DNA from 2 places in the Vibrio sp. 811 genome. Region 1 is predicted to be linked to the other one. Evidence: predicted binding sites of a transcription regulator. Region 1 holds the regulator's gene; the other holds the start of a gene.

Region 1 (8,161 bases):
TCCCCATCGCTCTAGGTGATAAACGGCTTTAAGGTGACAGGACCAACATTGTTGGTGCTACTTATACATTAAAAAACTCAAGTGCCAGTAAGAGCGCAGCTGAAAGTATAAGTAGCTTGTTTACAAGTTTATTGACCATTTGGATTGAAGACATGTCATTACCACACGTAATCTTAACTGTTCTTAGCACTCGCGACGCAACCGGTTACGATATCACTAAAGAATTCTCTGCTAGCATCGGTTACTTCTGGAAAGCAAGCCACCAACAAGTGTACCGTGAACTCAACAAAATGGCTGAGAAAGAACTGGTTACTTGCGTATTAGAACCCCAAGAAGGCAAACCAGACCGCAAGGTTTACTCTATTACAGACGCTGGTCGCAGCGCTTTGGGAGAGTGGTTTGATCAACCAACTGCACACCCAACAGTTCGTGATGAGTTTTCAGCGAAATTGATGGCATGTGCCGTTCAACCTGCGGCTCCATTCCGTGACCAACTCGCCGAGCTAGTTGAAGAGTCTCGCAAACTGGTTTCTCACTACAAAGAAATTGAAGCGGCTTACTACGCAACGCCGTCAACTTTAGATAAACAAGCTCGCCTAGAACGTCTAACGCTTCGCCGTAACCTTCTGTTACGTGAAACTTGGATCACTTGGGCAGAAGAAGTTCTAACTGAACTTGAAGTGATTGGTTAAACTCCTTTTGCTTTGATAAAACGAAAAAGGCTTGCCACTTGGCAAGCCTTTTATCTTTTTGAAACCAGATTTACGCACCGACTACTGCGCGAGGACGAACACCCAACGTATGGCATAACGCGTAAGTCATCTCTGCACGGTTTAGTGTATAGAAGTGAAAATCCTTAACCCCTTCACGACTCAGCACACGCACCATATCAATAGCTTGGCTAGCTCCTACAAGCTGGCGAGTCACCGGATCATCATCCAAGCCATCGAATTGTTTGCTCATCCACCCTGGTACTTTCACGTTGTTCTGTGCCGCAAAGCGAGACGCTTGCTTAAAGTTCGATACAGGCAAAATTCCTGGCACAATTTCTACGTCAATTCCTGCTGCGACACAACGGTCACGGAATCGCAGGTAAGACTCAACGTCAAAAAAGAACTGAGTAATAGCACGGTTTGCACCTGCATCTACCTTACGTTTTAGGTTCAATAAGTCAGACTGAGCGCTTTTAGCTTCAGGGTGAACCTCAGGGAATGCAGCAACGGAGATATCGAAATCGTGGCGTGATTTCAGCAGCTCAACCAAATCCGAGGCATACATATCAGGCGCACCGCCACCTGGAGGAATATCACCACGCAGAGCGACGATATTTTCAATACCATTGTTCCAATAATCATCGGCAATATTAATCAACTCTTCACGAGTCGCATCAATACAAGTGAGATGGGGAGCGGCAACCAATCCGGTTGTTGCTTTAATTTCTTTAATGATGGAGTGTGTTCTGTCACGCTCGCCGGAGTTCGCACCGTAAGTCACAGAAACAAATTTAGGTTGAAGCGTTTTAAGACGGTGCACTGAATTCCAAAGTGTTTCTTCCATCTTAGCGCTGCTTGGCGGAAAAAACTCAAACGATACATTGATGTTATCTGATAACTCAGCAATATTCTGGTTCAAGGCGTCGATATGGCCTGCGTGCGTATATCCCATCTTACTCTCCCTGCGGCACTCCGCCACGAAAACAAATCCTTAAAATCGACGTTTAGACGTCTATATGTCTACAGAATGTATTGAATACGATTTAATGTCAACCTTGTAATTATGAATTTTTCTCAAGTTAATAATGAAGATAGTTCAAGTTTCTACTTGAGCATCATCTCGCCATTTTGCACGGGTTATGACTTCAATATGGCACTGATAGGGGAATAAAAAACCCTGGATTAATTCCAGGGTTTTTAGGTCAATCGCAACTTTAAAATAAACCAGCCAATCGGTTGAGGTCGGATTGAATAGCGCCGGCTGTCACTTCTCTGCCTGCGCCTGGTCCTCGAATGACCAGAGGGTTATCTTTGTACCACTTGCTCTCTATGGCAAAAATGTTATCGCATGGCAATAAGTTGGCGAGCGCGTGCTCACGAGATAACGCTTCGACTCCCACCGTTGCTTTACCATTTTTTTCTAAACGCGCCACATAGCGAAGCACTTGATCGTTTCTCTGTGCTTTTGTCAGACGCTCTTGAAGTATTTCACTCAACAACGCTCCATTATCGAAGAAATCATCTAAGCTCAGTTCTCTTAATTCTTCTGGCACCAAAGACTCAACTTTAACGCTGTCTGGTTCTATATCTAGGCCCGACTCTCGAGCCAAGATGACTAACTTACGCATTACATCGGAGCCATCTAAATCAGAACGAGGGTCAGGTTCGGTTAACCCTTGCTGCCAAGCAAGATCGACTAAATCATTAAATGGCACAGAACCATCAAACTGTTGGAACAGCCATGATAGCGTCCCCGAGAAAATACCCGATAGAGCGACGATTTCATCCCCACTTTCACGAAGATCTCGCACGGTATGGTTTATCGGTAACCCAGCACCAACCGTTGCGTTGTATAGCCAATGACGACCAATTTTAGCGAATGCATCTTGAACCTGATGGTAGTACTGACTATCTGCGGAACCGGCCACTTTGTTAGCGGAAATCAAATGAATGCCTTGCTGTGCGATTTCTACGTAGCGCTGAGCTAACTCTTTACTCGCGGTAACATCAAGCACGACGGCTTCATCATAGCTTTTAAGCGCTCCCAAACGTGCCAGCCAATCCCCATTGTTTGCTATGCTTTCATCATCAAATCGTTCAGCAACACTCGCCGCCTCAATACCTTGCTCATCGAACCAATAGGTTTGGCTATCCACAACCGCGACAAGATCAAAGCTCATACCATGACGTTTTTCGAGCTCACTTTTTTGCGTAGCAAATAAATTTAGCCAACTAGAACCAATATTACCCTTGCCACATAAAGCCACTGCCACGCGTTTTTGCGCTTGGAACAACTGGCTATGAATCGTTTGAACCAACGCCTCGGTATCAGTACGGCGCAAAACAGCGACTAGGCTCAGCCCTGAGTCTGTTTCAGAGATAAATTCTACCGGAGAGTGCTTTAGCTTCTGATAAAAGCCAAAGCAATGATTGGCGTTTTTCGTAACGCCTGCACCTACCGCAGCTAAGAGCGAGTAACCTTCTTTTAGCTTAATTTCTGCCTCTACCGCAAGCTCTTGCAAGTGTTTCAATGCACCACCGGCGATTTCTGCGGTGTAAGCCAAGCGTATCGTATGCTGATCGGATTGAGCTTCAAATGCCAATGGCTCTAATTGCGCGCGCTGCAACGCTTGTAATACATCACTCTGTGTTTTTTCGAAGTCGTGCCCATGCATGAAAGACAACTGCACCAATAAAACATCATCCAGTGAAGTAATAATTTTAGCGCCACGACCAGATGCCAATACACGCTCAATACGAGTAGAACCCGACTCTGGCAGATAGCTACACTTGAGATTAAGGTCCATGGTACTTTGCGCCACAGGCTGAAGCGTACGACTGTGTAGCACTGGGGCAGCTAAGCGAGCAAGTTCACTGGCTTCATCCAATCGAAGTAACGGTAATAAACAAGCGTCAGACACCAAACGTGGATCGGCACTATAGACACCAGCAACATCACTCCAAATCGTGACAGTACTGACTTCAGCAAGCGCGCCTATGACCGTTGCAGAATAGTCAGAGCCGTTACGACCAAGTAGGATGGTTTCTCCTGCCTCGTTCTGAGCCATAAAGCCAGTAATTACCACACGTTTATGGTTATGCTGCGCGAGGATCTCTTTAATTAAAGGGTATGAACGAGCGCGATCAACCTCTGGTTGAGTTCCCGCTTCTGCACGTAAAAACGCTCGTGCATCTTGTGCAACCGCAGGGATAGAACGTTGAGATAATAACGCGGCCAATAGGCGAGCAGACCATACTTCTCCGTGCCCCAGTACCGCGGCTTTTTGCGCATTAGTGAGTGGTGCAGTCAGCTCCGAGAGAGTACTGAACTCATCATGTAATAAAGCTAACAGCTCTTCTTTTGCTTCACTCTCCAACAAGCTTTCTATTAGCTCAGTTTGGAACTGTCTCAAGCTTTGAAGCGCTTCATGCGCAATTCGGCCATCTTTACTTAACCCTTCCAAAAACTCAATCAAGCGGTTAGTGGTTTTTCCTGCAGCAGAGACGACCACAAGATCATTTTCTGTCGAATACTCCTTGAGAATACCCACAACGCGTAAGTAGCATTCTGGGTTTGCTAAGCTACTGCCACCAAACTTATGCAGCTGACGTTGTACAGTCATTGTTATCGTCTCCTATTACTGGGTAGCTTTAGCGAACGCTTGTTCTAAATCTGTGATGAGGTCTTGTGCATCTTCCAAACCGACAGACAAACGCAATAGTTGATGAGAGACCCCAGCCTCCGCCAGCGCCTCCTCACCCATTGCACGGTGCGTCATGGATGCTGGGTGGCAAATCAAACTTTCTACACCACCTAATGACTCTGCTAATGAAAACAGTTGGAGCTCTTTCACAAACACCTTTAACTGCTCAAACGAACCAGCAAACTCAAAACTCAACATAGAGCCAAAGCCCGTTTGCTGCTTTTTAGCAATGTCGTGACCTGGATGTTCCGGCAGGCTTGGATGATAGATAGTTTTAACTAACGCTTGTTTCTGTAGGTAAGCTAGTACCTGCTGTGAGCTCTCTTCATGTACTCTCATACGAGCAGCAAGCGTACGAATACCTCGCAGTGTCATGTAACTATCGAAAGGTGTGCCCGTTGCACCAATACAATTACCCCACCATGCAAGCTCTTCTGCATGCGCTTCTGTGTTGGTGATGATTACTCCACCAATTACGTCCGAATGACCGTTGATGTACTTTGTTGTGGAGTGGATAACAAAATCCGCACCTAGCTCTAAAGGTTTTTGGTACACGGGTGTCAAAAAGGTATTGTCCACCGCAACTAACGCGCCGATTTGTTTCGCTTTTTCACAAGTAGCTGCAATATCCACTACGCGAACCAGAGGGTTTGACGGAGTTTCTAGCAAAATGAGTTTTGGTTTTTGTGCCAATGCAGCATCTAAAGCCTGTTCGTCTGATTGATCGACAAACTGAACCTTAAAATCGCCTTTGTTAGCTCGGGTATTAAAAAGACGATAGGTACCACCATAACAATCGTGAGGAGCAATAATGAGATCATCTGGGCCGAGAAAAGCGGAAACCCATAAATTTAATGCCGACGTACCGCAGTTAGTAACAACCGCTCCTTTTCCAGACTCAAGTTCAGATAGCGCACTTTCCAACAGTCCGCGGTTTGGATTACCAGATCGTGTGTAATCATACTTGGGCACTTCACCAAAAGCAGGAAAACCATAGTTAGTGGAAAGATAAATAGGTGGAACGACAGCATGATATTGGCTGTCTGATTCAATACCAGTGCGTACTGCAATGGTCGCAGGTTTGCGAGTGCTCATGGGTGTATCCTTTCACGGGTAATGACTTCTAAATAGGAATGCGCTATATCTAATGAGTAACATAAAGTGATCAACACGCTTCCTTTGCTGTTATGTTCACTTTACTCGTCAAAAAATGAGACGTCAACACTTCTAGACGTCTATATGTCTTTGCTTATGGCGGTAAATGCAGCTAAAATCAGCACCTAAATTATTTTTAACCGATTACATAAATGAAGGTGTGCAATGGCTGACTGGAATGGCGAATACATTAGCCCATATGCAGAGCACGGCAAAAAAAGCGAACAAGTAAAAAAAATTACCGTCTCTATCCCGCTAAAAGTTTTAAAGGTGCTAACTGATGAGCGTACTCGCCGTCAGATCAATAACTTACGCCATGCAACCAATAGCGAATTGCTATGCGAGGCATTTTTGCACGCGTACACAGGTCAGCCACTTCCGACAGATGAAGACCTTCGTAAAGACCGTCCTGATGATATTCCAACAGAAGTAAAAGCGCTGATGACGGAAATGGGCATCGAATTTGAGTCATTCGACGAAGAATAAAAAAGCCTGATAAGAGGTTTCAGGTAATAACTCTTGCCTCGAGCCAAATGAATGACATAAAAAATGGGACGCAATAGCGTCCCATTTTTGTGTATCACATCTGAAAGATATATTACTCTGCCATGTAGTTTTCAGGCATCTCGATACGAGCTACACCTGAATTAACCGCCGCCTGAGCGACCGCTTTTGCAACACGTGGTAGCAAACGTGAATCCATTGGTTTTGGAATAATATAGTCCGCACCAAACTCTAGCTTATCAACACCTGCAGCCTTCAATACGGCTTCAGGTACAGGCTCTTTTGCTAGCTCACGAATCGCCTCAACGGCTGCAAGTTTCATTTCATCATTGATTTCACTTGCACGCACATCAAGAGCACCGCGGAAAATGAATGGGAAACACAATACGTTGTTAACTTGGTTAGGATAATCACTACGGCCAGTACCCATGATCAAGTCATCACGAACTGCGTGAGCAAGTTCCGGCTTGATTTCAGGATCCGGGTTAGAACATGCGAATACGATTGGCTTATCTGCCATCAACTTCAACGCTTCCGCTGGCAATAGGTTTGGACCAGATACACCTAGGAACAGATCTGCACCTTCAATCACGTCTTCTAGTGTGCGCTTATCTGTATTGTTCGCAAATAGCTGCTTATATTCATTAAGATCATCACGACGAGTGTGAATCACACCTTTGCGATCTAGCATGTAGATTTTTTCGCGCATTGCGCCGCATTTGATCAGAAGCTCCATACACGCTACAGCGGCAGCGCCAGCGCCAAGACAAACAATTGTTGAATCTTCAAGTTTCTTACCTTGAAGTTCGATTGCATTCAGCATACCCGCTGCCGTTACAATAGCAGTACCATGTTGATCATCGTGGAATACTGGTACATCACAACGTTCAATCAGACGCTTTTCAATCTCAAAACAGTCTGGTGCTTTAATATCTTCAAGGTTGATACCGCCAAAAGTGTCTGCAATGCTCGCAACAGTATCAACAAATTCATCGATCGTGCGGTGCTTAACTTCAATATCAATAGAGTCAAGACCTGCAAAACGCTTAAACAGTAACGCTTTACCTTCCATCACTGGCTTAGATGCAAGTGGACCTAGGTTACCTAGACCTAGAATAGCGGTACCGTTAGAAATAACAGCAACCATGTTCCCTTTTGCAGTGTACTTGTACACGTTATCCGGGTTTTGTGCGATTTCACGCACTGGCTCTGCAACACCAGGGCTGTAAGCAAGGGCAAGATCACCCGCCGTTTCCGCAGGCTTTGTCAGTTCGACAGCAATCTTTCCTGGAGTTGGATAAGCATGGTAATCCAATGCTTTTTGGCGATGTTCTTCTTCTGGAGTGGCTGCTTGGTGGTTGTCTTCAGACATGGACGTTTCTCTTTTTTATTTTTAGGTAAGGGGGCATAAATTCTATCGGATAGAAATCAAACTTCATAGGCAAGATTGCGAGCAATATCCTTAAAAAGCCGATAATAAAAGAGATTAGACCAGATAACGGAGTTAAGCACCTGATTTTCGAGTCAGGTGCTCTTTCTTCTTACTATTATTGGAGTATGCAAACTCAGAAAGTATCGTTACTCTTCGTCCACGTATTGCGCTTGGAGATAATTCTCAATACCAGACATTTCAATCAAGCCAAGTTGCGTCTCTAGCCAATCAACATGTTCTTCTTCATCTTCAAGAATATCTTGGAAGAGATCTCGAGACACATAATCTCGAATGTCTTCAGCGTAGGCAATCGCATCTTTTAAATCTGGAATAGCCGCCATTTCAAGCTTTAAGTCACACTCGAGCATTTCCTTGGTATCTTCACCAATCATCAACTTACCTAAATCTTGTAGGTTCGGTAGGCCTTCAAGGAACAAAATACGCTCAATTAGATGATCGGCATGCTTCATCTCATCGATAGATTCGTGATATTCCTTGTCTGCTAGGTGCTTTAAGCCCCAGTCTTTATACATTCGGGCGTGAAGAAAATACTGATTAATAGCGACGAGCTCGTTACCGAGCACTTTATTGAGATGTTGAATGATGATTGGATCGCCTTTCATGACAAAACCCTCCTCTTTGGCTTCATTTAA
Region 2 (16,641 bases), on a different contig from region 1:
CGACAATCTCGTTGTGCTTTCCCCTGGTGAAAAGATATCGACCCTGGCGTACGACTTTAAAGACCAAACCATGAAGCCGCTAGAGGTGGACGAGTCTATTATCGAGCGTGCAAAAGCAAACGCATTATTTGCATCTAAAGCGTATCAAAACAACTGGTATTCTTCCAAACACACTCATTAATACCAATGATTCCGCTGATAAAAAGGAGCTAAACGGCTCCTTTTTCTTATTCTGTCACTTACCTTCGAGAATGTTCTACTGACAACTCCTGTCGTTCCTTTCCGTTAGATTGCCCCTACTATTTCTAATTGATTAAGGAACAAACCATGCTGACTATCAATTCATTCGTTCTCTACGTTGAGGACATCCACATAAGCCAAGTTTTTTATTCGAAACTGTTCGAACGCAAAGTCACGCAGTTGTCTCCAACCTTCGCCGCTATTCCACTGACCGAAGGCTTAACGTTGACACTCAAGCAAAGAGATAATCTTTCACCCTACAGCGGAATTAGAGGTGGTGGCACCGAGTTGTCTTTATCGGTGCCCAATAGTCATATGCTAGAGCGCATTTACAAGCGCTGGAAAGACCTAGGTGTTGAGTTTGTTCAACCACCAGCGACATCAGTGTATGGGTTAAATTTTATGGCTATCGATCCAGATAAGCATCGCATTCGTGTTTTCATAAATGAATAAAAATGCGTTAAAAATGCTTTTTACCCATTCCCAATGTGACTTCAATAAATTAGACTCAAGGAAACATCAAAAGCGGCGTAGTAATAAGAAGGAATGCCCATGAGCTCAAGTATGATCCTTAGCGAATCCCTAATCGAGAGCGGAAGAGATATCCCCCTCAAAGAACTGCTTTATGCAAAGCGCGTGCTGGATAACTACATGGCAGTAGCCAAAGAAAGTAGCCCGCTTGAGCTATTAACTGAGATGAAATCGGCAGCAAAGCAAGTAGAATACTTTACAACGACGAGTAACCCGTGTGAGGCTCGTAATGTCATCAGTCAGATGATTGATAAAATCGACACCGCGGAATCTTTTGCTTCGTTCAAAGCATTAGCAGGTAAGCCATCTCAAGCACTCAATGAACTAATTGAAGATCGAGCTCAGCTGATTAAACACGAACGAGAGCTCCTGCTCGCCTCAGGCTATGACGCCTCACGAATCTAATATACGCGACAGGCTAAAAGTCATAGCTAACAACGAAAAAGGAGCTCTTAAAGAGCTCCTTTTGCTTTTCAAAACCGGATACAAAAGACTTAAAGGCCGATATCTTCCGTTATTGCTTTGATTTGTTTGAGGTCCATTTTATAGACTTCAATCATTTGATCGACCTGACTTAGTCGTGAATTAGCTTCATCATGTTTATCACACGCGTCCGACTTCACGTCCCAAGATTTGCCTTCTAAAAATACGTCACACTCTTTCTTGAGTTTCTCAATCTTAGGTAATAATTTCGACCGTTCTTTCTCGAGAGACTCTAATTCTTGCGAAATTTTTAGCTCTTTCTGGAATACTTCGCGGGACCGCTCAAACATAGTCGCTTGCATATCCGCTTGACGACTCAGCTTCTCATTTTCTGACTTCGTCGTGTTGATCTTATCTGCCTGCTGCTTCAATTGAGACTCTAGTGACAAGTTGACCTTCTCGACCTCAGTCAATTGCTTTTGCAACTTCTTAAGTGCTTTCTGGTGCGCTTCGTCTTTCGCGGCAAGTAACTCACTAACTTGGTTTTGTATTTCTTGGTCAAGCGCCTCTTCACGCACTTTTACTTGAGATGCCAACTGGGTTTTATCTTGCGTTAGTGCTTGATACTTTTCTTCTAATACGTGGTAAGTCGATTCCCACTTGTTCGCAGTGACAACCGATCCAACAAGGCCACCAAATGCCAAGCCTAACACCGCAGCGATTGCGATATAGATATGCGTACGTTTGTCACGCTCTTCAATGACAACTACGTCGTCTTGCTCTTCCATTTTGTTCTGAGAACTCACCGTATACTACTCCAAGGACTCTTTTACTTTGCTAGCGGATCAATTCCGCAAACATAATTGATGCTGTATAAATCAGAAATGCGCCAATTAATGTTATAACGGTCGCTTTTTGGACTTTTTCATTGGTTCGATAACGAAACAGCACAAATGCTACTGCAATCAACACCGCAATGGCTAATAATCTGGTCATACCGCCTCCTTGTCCACTCATGAAAAACTGCCTAGGTCCGTAGACTGTTTCACAAAGATTCATTGTAACCCATTTATACGTACCATAAGGTCAACTTAGCGTAGATTTTAAAATAAGTGCTCCGATTTTAATCAATTTTGTGTCCTTAATTGAATAACTTATGTCGTAACAATCGAAACACATTTATCGTTCTGAAGTGTTTTTGGGTTCCATTCCCTAACCCAATAAATTTTATTTATGCCGTGACTCGCACAAAAAGATTGGCAAACATACCTTCATGAAAATTGATGAGGTTATTTCATTGAAAATAAATTGACATAGGGTGTTGAAATGGACCAAAAACATGATAGAGTTCACACGTTAATGATGACCAGCATCATTAACTAACCTTTACTCATTTAATTGAGTAATTGTTCCGATGAAGACTGCAGGAGAGTGGTTATTAATCAAATTTTAACATTTGATTAGCATAACTCGCCGAAGAATTAACTATTTCAGGTGCTACCTAGGTAGCGGGGACTGTAGTTGGAGGAACCTCTGGAGAGAACCGTTAAATCGGTCGCCGAAGGAGCAAGTCTTGCACTCACGCAAGGTGAAACTCTCAGGCAAAAGGACAGAGGAGTGGAAAGTTACAACCTAACTATTTTGCTTGGCCTTCCCGCCTACAACCAATAGCTTAGTTCTTTTCGAGATCGTTGATCTCGTCCTTTCCCTCTTCTCCTTATTAGTTGTTTTATTAAGGGGAAATCATGAACAACCTACAATCTTTACTACAAACCATCGATAATTTTGTCTGGGGTCCACCGCTGCTTATTTTGCTAGTGGGTACAGGTGTTTACTTCACTTTTAGCCTTGGCTTGATCCAGTTTAAACACCTCCCAACAGCGCTAGCGATGGTATTCAGTAAAGATAAGTCATCTAATACTCAAGGTGACGTTTCTAGCTTTGCAGCTCTTTGTACTGCACTCTCAGCAACAATTGGTACTGGTAACATTGTTGGTGTTGCCACAGCAATCAAACTCGGTGGACCAGGCGCTCTATTCTGGATGTGGCTCGCTGCCCTTTTCGGAATGGCGACTAAATACGCCGAATGTTTGTTGGCGGTTAAGTACCGAAGAGTCGATGATAAAGGCCAAATGATTGGTGGCCCAATGTATTACTTGCAATACGGTGTTGGCTCAAAAGCTCTCGCGATCATGTTTGCTGTGTTTGCTTTAGGTGTTGCTTGTTTTGGTATCGGTACGTTTCCACAAGTAAACGCGATTCTGGATGCAAGTGAGATATCTCTTGGTGTTAACCGTGAGCTATCTGCCTTTGTACTAACTCTTTTGGTTGCTTTCGTAACTTTGGGTGGCATCAAATCCATTGCTAACGTTGCAGGAAAAGTGGTTCCTACCATGGCTGTATTTTATGTGTTGGCGTGTTTAAGCGTGATCATCATGAATGCAGACCAATTGTTCAATGCCGTTGAATTAGTGCTGGTTTCAGCCTTTACATCAACAGCAGCGACGGGTGGTTTTTTAGGTGCAAGCATCATGCTGGCAATCCAATCAGGTATCGCTCGCGGTGTGTTCTCAAATGAATCAGGTTTGGGTAGCGCGCCTATGGCAGCAGCAGCAGCGAAGACAGACTCTTGTGTTAAACAAGGCCTAATTTCAATGACGGGTACCTTTTTCGATACCATCATTATTTGTACCATGACAGGCCTTGCTCTAATCCTGACCGGTGCATGGCAAAGTGACCTTGCTGGTGCCGCGATGACGACTCATGCTTTTGCGGTGGGTTTAAATGCAGATACATTTGGCCCTATGCTCGTCTCAATCGGTTTGATGTTCTTCGCTTTTACCACCATTCTTGGTTGGAACTACTACGGTGAGCGTTGCGTTGTGTTCCTGTTCGGAACTAAAGCTGTGCTTCCATACAAACTGATTTTCGTTGGCTTGGTGGCATCTGGTGCATTCCTTCACCTCGATATGATTTGGCTACTGGCTGATATCGTAAACGGTCTGATGGCAATTCCTAACCTAATTGGTTTGATCGCACTGCGTCACGTCGTGCTGGCAGAAACCAAACTGTTCTTTAGCTCAACATCGCAATCAGGTGAAGTTGAAGCAGTGAAAGCTTAATGAAACGGCAGGTTTGCGGTCATAAACTGTCAGTCACAGAGAGCAAAACACATTAGAAATGGTAAAAACACAAAGCCCGCTATTATTTAGCGGGCTTTATTTATCTTCGGTTAAATGGTTAATCTCTCAACCATTGATGCTCAACGTTTTCTCCACGTTCTTCAAAAAACTTCGCATTTTTTTGCTTGAATTGATCCGCTTTCAACTCTGATAGCGGCCAGTCTAAAAATGCTTCTGTTACAAACGAGTCGCCGACACCAACCTCAATCGATTCCAGATGTTTCCCGATGTAGCGATAAAAGTAGCCTTGCCCAAACGCATCGCACACCATAGGTACATGCCTGACACGTTGATGATTGACAGAGACCGATGCCCAAGTCGTCGTTTTAGGTTCACAGGTTTGCTCTTTTACAACGTCAACCTCAAATTTATTGTCCATAGTTGTCGAAACAAAAACGACAATAGCGTCATGCAAATACACACGCCTGAGCAATAACTGTTTAGTATCTTGAGTTCGCGTTTGTTGTATTCCATTAGCAAAAGGCTCGAAGTAGCCCCAGTGCCAAGACCAGATCATGCCGCGTTGCGCAAACTGTACTTGTGGCCACGTATGCCAAACAACAGCGGCACCTACCCCCACAATAAATAAAGCGAGTAGTATCAACAATCGATAAATATTACGCATTAAACGGGTTTTTCAATCAATAACTTCACACCAAGTGCGACTAATACTGCGCCCGTCGCGCCTTCCATCCACTTCATAAAGCTTGCATTCTTTAGTAGATTTTTAGCCGAGTTAAGCGCGCCAGCTAAACCACACTGCCAAACCATCGCAATAGCAAAATGTACAGATGCCATCATCATTGATTGAAGCAAGGGTGAACCTTCTGGATTCACAAACTGTGGCAAGAAAGCCAAATAGAAAACCGCCGTTTTTGGGTTCAAGACGTTAGAAAGAAAGCCCTCTCTAAAAGAGCGCTTACCATTAAACACTTCGTGAATCTGCTCGGTCACGGTCAATCCATCTTTCGACGACATTAGCGCTTTTAAACTGCTCAAACCAAGCCAGATAAGATAAGCCGCGCCAATCATTTTTACGATTTGGAACAACTCTGCTGATTGCGCAAGAATCGCCGAGATACCAACCGCAGAAAAAAAAGCATGTACGAATAAGCCAAAGCAAATCCCTAGACTGGTTGTACATCCATCTTTTAGGCCCGAGCGGCTAGTGTTACGGATAACAAGTGCAGTATCTAAACCTGGCGTTAACGTTAAAATCGTAATGGCAATAATAAATGCCTCGAAATTCAAAATATCCATATTATCGTGATAATTAATTGTCAATCCTTCATCAATACCGCCAATCCACAAGATTCGCAAGCTTCTTTTTTAAGAGAGCTATACAACTGGGTGAGTTTATGGACAATGGGTTGGAGTTAATTGTTAATTATTAGTAAATTAACGCAGGTTGCTTAGTGCAACACCATATGAAGGACCCGTTATCGGGTGTTTAGGGAAAGAACAAAAGAATAAGAGTAGTCACATGAACGCATTTACAAAACTCGTTGAACATTCCAAAAAAGTGGCAAATTTTGAGCATCTATCTGCCATCATAGATTGGGATCAAGCAGCGGTCATGCCACCTGGTGGCGCTGAAGCACGCTCGAATGCCACGGCAGAGCTCGATGTACATATCCATTCTTTAATGACTCAACCGCACTTGGGAGAGCTTTTCGCTCAGGCAGAAGAAGAGACGCTGTCTACAAAAGAAAAATCTATCCTAAGAGAAATGAAGCGTGGGTGGCAGCAAGCTAACTTACTACCAGAATCATTAGTTCAAGCTCAATCTCTTGCTGGCTCCAAATGTGAACATGCATGGCGTACACAGCGTGGAGAAAACGACTGGGCTGGTTTTGAAAAGAACTGGGCTGAAGTCGTAAAGCTATCGCAGGAAGAAGCGCAAATTAGAGCCGAAGCAAATGGCACGACTCCTTATGATGCCATGCTCGATGTTTATGAGCCTGGCACAACGTCTGCGTCGTTAGACATTCTTTTTGCTGACGTGAAAACCTGGCTTCCTACTTTGATCGATGAAGCGCTTGAAAAACAACAATCAGACAACATCTTATTGCCAACTGCGCACTACCCTGCGGAAAAGCAAAAAGCGCTCGGTTTGGAAGTCATGAAGCTACTTCAATTCGATTTTGAACACGGTCGACTTGATGAGAGTACCCACCCATTTTGTGGCGGTGTACCGACAGATGTGCGTATTACGACACGTTATAATGAAAACGAGTTTGTCCAATCATTGATGGGGATTGTCCACGAAACTGGCCATGCTCGATACGAGCAAGGGCTACCAAAAGATTTATCAGGAACACCCGCGGGAGAAGCTCGCTCTATGGGTATTCATGAATCACAATCACTCTTCTTTGAAATGCAAATAGGACGAAGCAGCGCGTTTATCGATCACCTCGCTCGACTGGCTTCTAACCATTTTTCTGGTAGTGAATTCGAAAAAGACAATTTAGCCAAAATTTACACTCGCGTAGAAAAAGGCTTTATTCGCGTAGATGCTGACGAACTAACATATCCTGCTCACGTTATTCTTCGATATGAAATTGAGCGAGATCTCATGAACGGCGTCATCAAACATACAGATGTACCAGAACTCTGGAACGAAAAGATGAAAGCGTACTTGGGGCTATCAACCGAAGGAAACTTCAAAAATGGCTGTATGCAAGATATCCATTGGACAGACGGAAGTTTTGGCTATTTCCCGTCCTACACGCTCGGTGCGATGTACGCTGCACAATTTATGGCAGCAATGAAACAAACCGTCGATGTAGATGCGGTTATTCGTTCTGGCGACTTAGCTCCGATATTCAATTGGCTCTCGGAAAACATCTGGAGTAAAGGTAGCTTATTCACCACTGATGAATTGGTAAAACAAGCCACGGGTGAAACACTGAATGCTAAACACTTTCAAGCTCACCTAAAAGATCGCTACTTATAAAGCGAAAAGAATAGAAAGTAAAAGCCCAAGGTTCGTATGTTCCTTGGGCTTTTTGTAGGCTCTCTATGTGTTATGCCAAGCTAGGGATGAGCCTAGGCTTGTACAAACAGTCCTCACCCTCTGGTCTAGTTTTAAACCGACGATGAAGCCACATATACTGGCTCGGACTTGCCATGATTGATGTTTCAACTATTTGATTCACGAATGCGGCGGCGCGTTGATGATCCTCTTTCGGGAAACCTTCGACGGGCGCACTAATGGTTAGGGTATAGTGTCCGTCTTTTCCTCTTACCATCGTAAAAGGCACAATGGCGCAATCTGTAGAATCAACCAACAAACTTGTGCCTGTCGTAGTACAAGCATTTTTAACGGCAAATAACGGTGCAAATGTCGAGCGTCGGTTACCATAATCGTGGTCCGGTGCATACCAAACCCGCTCACCCGTTTTAAGTGCTTCAAGCATGGCTTTGACGTTTTTACGATCAATCAGTGTACGATTAGAGCGAGAGCGTCCCTTATACTGAAAATAATCAAAGCACGGATTATTGTTTGGGCGATAAACACCGGTTCCAGACTTTTTAATGCCAAAAGCTCGAGCACCTAACTCTAGATTCATTGAGTGTACGGCCAACATTAATGCACCTTTGCCTGACTTCTCTAAAGCCTCTAGATGCTCCATGCCTTTTATCGTGACGTGTTTGTTTACCCGTTTATCTGACCAAAACCATGCCATTGCGGTCTCAAAAAGTGCGATGCCAGTATTGTCGATGTTGTCTTTTAGAATTGCTTCGCGTTGGCATTTTTCCATATGAGGGAAGCAAAGCTCAAGATTGCGTCTGATCGTAACTTGACGTTTTCTCATGAATCGCATAGCTAAACGACCAATGTTGCGTCCCAAAGCTAGTTGAACTTTAAAAGGAAGGAGGCTAAGTAAGTACATCACGCTAATGATAATTAACGTTCCCCAGTAACGAGGCAAAAGAAATTCGGCCTTGAAAGCAGGCTTTTTGTATTTGTTCATGTAAGTATTGTCAGATGTGCCCATCTATAAGTGATAAAAACAATGATAATGGACTGCACTTTTATCATTGATAACGCTAATAACATAAATTAAAGCGCGCGGATTCTATGGTTCTTCGACACACTACACAATAAGAACTTTGCAGAAATATGTAGGGAATGAAAAAGCAGTAAAGATGAGTCGCCACGTTAACATCTATCGGAGTGATTTATCTACTGCCCTTTCCTAAAGTTTGAAGAAACATAACTTTGTATTTTCAATGCGCTAAATAATGTCTATTTTTCAATCACATAATGCGACCGTTATGAATACAACAATAAGACGTCATATCAATACTCGCCATTAGCGATTGAATTTGCACTAAAAAGCCGCAGCAATTTCTCGCTGCGGCTTCTTATTCACTTAACAAGTAGAGTGGCGTTATTCGTGCCCTACTGTTTTGGATAATAAATTTACGATCAACACACCAGCGATGATAAACCCAATACCAACTAGGGCTGGTAAGTCTAGACGCTGTCCGTAAACAAAGTAACCAACCGTCGCAACCAAAACGATCCCAGCACCACTCCATATGGCATAAACAACCCCAACAGGCATTGTTTGCACTGTGACGGAAAGCAAGAAGAAAGCGATGCCGTAACCAATCAAAACGACTGTGCTCGGCATTACTTTCGTAAATTGCTCTGTTTTGGGAATATAAGAAGTGGCAATCACTTCACATACAATCGCGATCGACAGCGCCAACATTGGTGGCATAGAGACAAGCATTTTGAACATAAGGCATTAACGCTCAACAGAAATGTAACCGACAACATGTCCGGATAATTAGGCCGCGCATTATACCCAACTCATCTCACGATGGAATACCACTAACGATGTTTACACACCATCACTTTCGCTTACTTTTTGATGACCAGGTGAAAGGCTGACGTTTTGGTGCTGACGAGAAATTTCAAAGTAGATATGCATATCAATCGGCTCAGGTGTATTGAGTAGCATCTTACCTACTTCACGTTGGAAATGACCATAATTACCTAGCTCATCCGTTAGTTCTAGGAGCTCGTAAGAGGCTTCATCGGCAAACATTCCATACGCATACTGATAATGACTGATATCCTTGCTCTTATCATAACCCAGCTTTTGAAGAGCTTGATCAATCTCTTCCGGCGTATAAATGTCTTTATCACCAAACGAATGCAGTAGCACGCAAGGAACTTCTTGAGCGATGCTCTGAATCTTTGTCTTTCTCTTGAAAATACCGAACATAATGTCCTCCACTGACGATGTTTCCAAATATGCACATTAATGCAAAATGGTGAGCTGATTGTTTTTAGTATGGCTCATTAATTTGAGACTTCCTTACTACGAAGTCACCTTCACATATTAACGTGATCGCATAATTACCAGCAAATAGTACACACTGCGTTTCAAACCTATCTCATCAGAAACTCTGCTTTAGTCACAATTGTGTGACAACCCCGAGTACGGTTTACCATAATGTAAAGAGTAGATTGAAAAGTCGGATTTCGTATCGACATCTAAACTTAATTAAGTTAGCTTTAGAAGTATAGACGTCTAGATTGACTATACTTAGGGAGAGAAAGTCGTGCCAATTAGAATTCCAGATCAATTACCAGCTACCGATGTATTAAGGACAGAAAACATCTTCGTGATGAGTGAAACGCGTGCAGCGAGTCAGGAAATACGTCCTTTAAGAGTACTGATCCTTAATCTGATGCCAAAAAAAATAGAGACTGAAACTCAGTTTCTGCGTCTACTCTCAAACAGCCCACTACAGGTTAACGTCGAATTACTGCGCATTGATAACCGCCCGAGTAAAAATACGCCAACTGAACATTTAGACACGTTTTATCGCCAATTTGAAATGGTGCGAGATAAAAACTTCGATGGCATGATCATTACTGGGGCTCCATTAGGTTTGGTGCAATTTGAAGATGTCATTTATTGGGATCATCTCAAAACCATCATGGAGTGGGCAAAAGATCATGTGACATCCACTCTTTATGTTTGCTGGGCTGCGCAAGCAGGGTTAAAGCTACTCTACGATCTACCTAAAAAAACGCGTAAAGAAAAACTTTCAGGCGTGTATCATCATCAAATCCATCATCAATTTCACCCTATCTTACGCGGATTTGATGACACGTTTTTGGCTCCTCACTCGCGTTACGCAGATTTTTCGCCTCACTTTCTAGAAGAGCATACTGACTTAGACATTTTAGCGACATCGGATGTCGCAGGTGTGTACTTAGCCACCACAAAAGACAAACGCAATGTCTTTGTCACAGGACACCCTGAGTATGATTCTCACACCTTACATAATGAATATATCCGAGATTTAAGCGAAGGTATGGAGCCCGCTATTCCTGTCAACTATTACCCAAACAACAACCCAGATAACCCACCAATTGCAAGCTGGAGAAGCCATGGACACCTCCTCTTTTTAAACTGGCTGAACTACTGTGTTTATCAGCAAACACCGTACGACCTCGATCACTTCAGTGAAGATGCTTTCACTAAAGACGATTAGCTTCAAAATAAGCAAACAAAGCACTCATCATTACCGAAATGCAATATGTGAACCAAGCCGCCATATGGCGGCTTTTTCATAACAGTTTGCAAACCTGATCGCATAGTGTTTTTTCCTCAATAGGCTTTTGCTAAGTAATTCATATCATGCAGAAAGATTCAGGGATGTAGGGATAAAGAATGAAAACAGCAAAGCTCGGTGCACTAATATTATTGTCTCAGTTTGCACTCGTGGGTTGCGTGACGGTGAAAGAAGATGGAAGCCCTGTCGTTAAAGCCGATCCTGTGGCAATGGCAGAATCACGTATCGCACTTGGCTTAGGTTATTTAGACGGCGGTAACATGATTCGCGCGCATGATAACTTACAACAAGCCTTAAACCACGCACCTCAATACTATCGCGCGCAATTATCTATGGCTCACTACTACGAAACGGTTGGTGAAGATATTAAAGCCGAACAGATGTATAAACGCTCTCTACGCCAACACACTAAAAACGGAAATGTGCTCAATAACTACGGTACTTTTCTTTGCAAGCGAGGTGACTTCGAAAAAGCCGATCAGATGTTTAATCGAGCCATTGAGCAGCCTTATTACTACCTTATTCCAGCGAGCTATGAGAATGCAGCTTTTTGTGCGCTAAAATCACAAGATAAAGACAAAGCGAGATACTACTTTACTAGAGCTATCGATCATGACCCTCATAGACCAAAATCGATTTTGCAACTCGCTAAAATAGAAATTGATAGCGGTGATTATACTGAAGCTAGAATTCGATTAATGAGATTCAATCAAATGTATGGCGTGAAGAAGCCCTCTTTGCAACTCATGATTCAACTTGAACGTGCAGCAGGCAATGAAGCTCTCGAGAAAAAGTATCAAAAACAATTGGAAAAATTTTCTTAGTACAAAATAGCGATACATAAGGCGCATTAGCTCACAGCCAATACAGCGCTTGACCAAGAATCCAGTGAATTCAGACTCACGGTGATACATTCATCCTGTACATAAACGTCAAATTCGGTACTATTTGAACGGAATAAGTGACCAAGTCACATTATAAAAATTGCGCACACAACGAAATTTGTACATCATACTGTTTTTAAGATTGATTTCGGCACATTGATAAATACTAAATATTACTGACATGCACCAGAAGGAAGTTGAAGCCGGATGAAACCTGCCTGCACTCTGTTATTACTCACTTTGCTGAGTTCACCTTTTGTTGTCAGTGCACAAGAAAATATTGAGAAAACATTCACATTTGGCATTGTGTCCAATAAAGCCCAAAGCAAAATCAAAAAAGCGACGCCCCTTACTCAGTATGTAACTGAAAATATGACTGAATATGGTTACGCAAAAGGGGCGGTAAAGGTATTTAAAAATTATCGTCAGCTCGCGGTTGCGCTTGAAAATGGCACCGTTCAAATTGCAACGGCGACCCCCTTTAATGCGATGACCTTAGAAAAGGAGTCTAATAGCCAAATCCTTGCTATACGATGGAAAAAAGGCCTGCAAAAATATCATACGGTGTTCTTTACTAATAAAGAGAGTGGCATTGAGTCACTTTCTGACCTGCGCGGAAAAACGCTTGTTTTCGAAAAGCGCACGTCTACCAGCAGCTATTACCTACCTGCGATTACATTGCTGAATCACGGAGAAAAACTGCAATACCTTCCCTCTCCTGATGACAAACCGGCCAAAGACAGCATTGGTTATTTATTCCTTGATGAGCAACTCGCTCAGTCAAATGAAATCAACCTATCTGTATGGGTATATAAACAGAGAGTTGCAGCAGGAGCATTCAGTAACTTCAACTGGAACAATCCCAAAGATTTGCCAGAGAACATGAAAGACAAACTAGCGATTTTTTCTCGTTCTGTTGAAATACCCAGGGATTTGATTCTCGCTTCTCCAAGCATGAGCCTAGAGCAACAGCGTAAAATCACGTCCATACTGCTTGATATGGATACAACTCACGAAGGCTCTCTCGCACTTAAAAAGTTTCAGAACACCAAAAAATTCAGCGCGCTTACTCCAGAAATGCGAGCCTCCTTAAGTACAGTGCGCAAGTCAGTTCACTTATTACCGAAGGTGGATTGATGTTTCAAAAGCTCTCACTCGAAACCAAATACATTTGCTCGACAATGTTCGTTGTCTTGTTTGTTGTGGTGATAAATCTTGCGTTATACATGCACGGTTACGATGCATATTCAAATAGCTTAACTCAACAAATCACGAACAACTCTCAAGAAAAAACAGAATCTTACGTTAAGCAAAAAGGGTTGGTTTATGCAGAGCTATTATCAAAACAGCTTTTTGATCCACTCTATACAGACAATATCAGTCAAGCGTATGAGCAAATTAAGGCAACATTGAGCCAGCCAGATGTCTCGAAAATACATGTTGTTGACAATGAAGGGCTAATCTTTCACGACGGCACTACTCAGCTAAGGATGTTTGCCCAACCTCATTACCGCTCTCCTTTTATTTTGAAAGCAATAGAAGAATCTAGAACTCTCGTTTCCTTTTCCAAGCATCAGTTGGAGATCGCAGCGCCGATTCAGCAATCAAACATTACTCTTGGGGCGGTGTATCTTGAGCTTAACTTGATACACCTACTGGAAGAGAAAGAACAGAACATTGAACAAGTCCAAGCGATTACCTCAAACGATAAACAGAAGATGTTTAACTTGCTGCTAACGATCAGTGGGATATCCGTTCTATTCGGTAGCATCATCGCTTATGCTTTGGGGCGGTCGTTAACTAAGCCACTCAAGCAACTAAAAGATCAATTTTCAGAGTCAAATACCCAAGCGCTGCCAGTCACCGACATACAAAGCAAAGATGAAGTGGGAGAACTTATTTCAGCGTACAACAAAATGTCAAACAAAGTGAACCGATACACCAGCCGAGTTGAGTTCATGGCATACCACGATATTCTGACTTCCCTGCCAAACCGAGAAAAGTTACTCATTGATATTCAAACGCAAATAACTGACCACAAATCCCCCTCACTCGCGGTTGTGTTTATTGACTTGGATGACTTTAAGCACATTAACGATAACTATGGACATAACATTGGGGATAAATTGCTAGGCCATCTTGCCTCAGAGCTTCAAGGCCGTTTGCCGAGTTATTTTAAGCCGCTTTACCGCCTTTCTACCATCGTAAGTCGAGTAGGTGCGGATGAATTTGTACTGGCCTTTCCGTGCTCGGACAATCATGAAGCTACAGAAAAAGCGCACGCTATTCATCGCCAACTACTCTCTCCCTTTAGTTTGGAAGAGAACGATATTCAAATTACGGCAAGCCTCGGAATTGCTGTGTATCCAGAATTTGGTTCAAACGCTGAGTCTCTTTTACAGCTTTCCTCTCTTGCGGCGCAGGAATCTAAAAGACGCGGTAAAGACATTATGACGATATACGATTCCACGTTTGATGAAACGATTAAACAACGTTTATACATAGAACGAGAACTGCGTCGTTCAGTACGTGACTTGTCTCAATTCGAGCTGTGGTATCAACCACAATTTGATCTAAAAACCTATCGCCTAATTGGGGTCGAAGCATTGGTTAGGTGGAATCATCCCGAGAAAGGCTATATCAGTCCAGAATCGTTTATCCCGATCGCAGAGCAAAGTGATTTAATATTGGAGCTTGGAGAACATATCATTGAGACAGCAGTTGCTCAGCGGGCAATGTGGGCAGAACATTTCGGTACTGATTTTCACATCGCATTAAATTTATCCCCAAGGCAAATCTATCGCCAAGATTTAAGTCAATTATTTTCTAAGTATTTACGACGACATGATGTCGCCCCTCAAACCATTCATGTTGAAGTGACAGAGTCACTTTTTATTGATGATACAGAGAAAGCTCAATATGTGCTTAAAAAACTACAAAGTATCGGAGTGGAAGTTTGGCTAGATGACTTTGGTACGGGGTATTCAGCCCTTGCCTACCTACAACATATGGCTTTTGACGGGCTCAAGATTGATCGTTCATTTATCGCTCAAATCCGAAAAAGCGATCAAGACGATTCATTAGTTCGCGCGATTGTATCCATGGCTCACAACCTAAGAATGAAAGTAGTAGCCGAAGGCGTAGAAACTCAAACTCAGCTCACACGAATGGAGTCTCTCCACTGTGACGTCGTACAAGGTTTTTTCTTAGGTAGACCTGTACCTGCCGAGGAATTGATTGCATTTGAATACCAACGAGGGAATGGCGCTCAAAGCGTCAATCACTTTGCTTAGAACGCCGTTTTGTTAACTATTGCCGCTTAGCGCGTTAGTACTCGTAATGCAATATCGGTCACACTTCCCCCACCTCATTAATATGAATTTTCTCTTAAAATCTAACATCTGAGATAAATAAACTACACTTTTCATATCAACTTCTTGGATATGGAAATGCGCGTGGTAGGAATCTTTTCTTGGAACAACCTGTCGGTAAAACAAAAGCTATTTGGGTTGGTTTTGCTGCCAATTTTATTGTTGCTTGTCCTCGCGGGTAAACATGTACAAAGCCTTTCTATCCAGGCTCAGGAACTACAAAAAGCACAGTTATTCTCTGTCTACATCGACCGCGTATCTTCGCTTTATCACCTACCGAATAACCCTGATGTAATAGATAAGCAACTAAAAACTCAGCAGATATCTCAATTGTTACGCGACACCGCTGCACCAGTATTCGGTGAAAGCGCTGAGATACTAAACCAGTTGACAAGCTTTGAGGAAGCAACCCTCTCGATGCTCTCTTCGCAAAATCAAGAGGAAAAGTTAGATGCGGCAGAGTGGCGCGCTGATACGTTCAAAGAAATCCTCATGAGCTTAGACAAAGTCTATTTTAGAAATGTGAGTTATGAAACAAACACTCACCTTTCTTCTTTGATGCAACTTGAATGGTTGATGTTTTGGTCTACTGAAGAGCATAGATTAAGCGAATATTTGATTCGATCTTCAGAGGAAAATAACGAGTATGACCTCACAACACAGGCTTCTATCCAATCTTTAGTCCAGAACCAACAACTATTTCTAGAGCGTTTTGTGACGCTAAATGCCAATCAACAACAAGTAGATCTGCTCATTGAGACGTTTACGGGTGAAGTCTTTATCAAAAGCCAAGAGTTTCGTGCCTATTTATTGCAACCAGCTCAACTCAAATCATTAACCCCGGATGAGATTGATGCGGGGTTATCTGCACTCAACAAACGCTTATCGTTATTACAAAGTGTTGACGACAAAATGGAACAACAGCTGAGTGATGATATATCAAAGACAATCAACACGACGACACAGCACCGCTTTACCTTTATCGCAATGATGAGCCTTTTAACGCTGTTGGTCGTAAGTTTAACGCTAAGATTGGTGCGAAAAGTTACTGGAAACTTGAATCTAGTCCTCAAATTTCTCAGTAACGAAAGCAATGAACAAAGTAACACTGAAAATTCACCTCTTGCTCAACTAATAAAGGGTAAAGACGAGCTGAGTAAGTTTGCTCGAGAGGTAAAAAAGCTTAGTGATGAGCGGATGTTGTCCAGACTAAAGCTCACACAAGCTAAAGAAGATGCAGAACAAGCAAAAGATGATGCAATTAAGGCGAGTAAAGCCAAAAGTAGCTTTTTGGCCAACATGTCCCACGAGATCCGCACGCCGCTAAATGGCGTTATTGGTATCTCTGAAGTCTTATCCGATACTTCCCTGACTGCCACACAACGCGATTACGTCGACACGATT

Evidence for each region. Region 1 encodes MetJ, which represses methionine synthesis genes. Its sites were predicted from a motif close to TTAGACNTNTANANGTCTAA; they were not measured.
Region 2: the regulator MetJ is predicted to act here: its motif matches at 9,913-9,932, upstream of metA (homoserine O-acetyltransferase MetA).

What each region holds. Positions count from the first base shown of each region.
Region 1 covers NZ_JAWOUB010000040.1:655-8,815, reverse strand. The annotation lists gene R7Q46_RS24285 (PadR family transcriptional regulator) at 153-692, shown strand; gene metF (methylenetetrahydrofolate reductase) at 763-1,665, opposite strand; gene R7Q46_RS24275 (bifunctional aspartate kinase/homoserine dehydrogenase II) at 1,928-4,336, opposite strand; gene R7Q46_RS24270 (O-succinylhomoserine (thiol)-lyase) at 4,352-5,512, opposite strand; gene metJ (met regulon transcriptional regulator MetJ) at 5,738-6,058, shown strand; gene R7Q46_RS24260 (malic enzyme-like NAD(P)-binding protein) at 6,171-7,448, opposite strand; gene bfr (bacterioferritin) at 7,655-8,131, opposite strand.
Region 2 covers NZ_JAWOUB010000002.1:173,579-190,219, forward strand. The annotation lists gene R7Q46_RS04495 (LTA synthase family protein) at 1-181, shown strand, start outside; gene R7Q46_RS04500 (VOC family protein) at 328-693, shown strand; gene R7Q46_RS04505 (hypothetical protein) at 793-1,176, shown strand; gene R7Q46_RS04510 (chromosome segregation ATPase) at 1,266-2,000, opposite strand; gene R7Q46_RS04515 (hypothetical protein) at 2,032-2,190, opposite strand; glycine riboswitch at 2,718-2,817, shown strand; gene R7Q46_RS04520 (alanine/glycine:cation symporter family protein) at 2,940-4,316, shown strand; gene R7Q46_RS04525 (threonine transporter RhtB) at 4,435-5,001, opposite strand; gene R7Q46_RS04530 (LysE family translocator) at 5,001-5,636, opposite strand; gene R7Q46_RS04535 (carboxypeptidase M32) at 5,860-7,332, shown strand; gene R7Q46_RS04540 (LpxL/LpxP family Kdo(2)-lipid IV(A) lauroyl/palmitoleoyl acyltransferase) at 7,403-8,353, opposite strand; gene R7Q46_RS04545 (DMT family transporter) at 8,774-9,109, opposite strand; gene R7Q46_RS04550 (DUF6559 family protein) at 9,233-9,619, opposite strand; gene metA (homoserine O-acetyltransferase MetA) at 9,960-10,901, shown strand; gene pilW (type IV pilus biogenesis/stability protein PilW) at 11,081-11,806, shown strand; gene R7Q46_RS04565 (phosphate/phosphite/phosphonate ABC transporter substrate-binding protein) at 12,074-13,003, shown strand; gene R7Q46_RS04570 (EAL domain-containing protein) at 13,003-15,159, shown strand; gene R7Q46_RS04575 (response regulator) at 15,316-16,641, shown strand, end outside.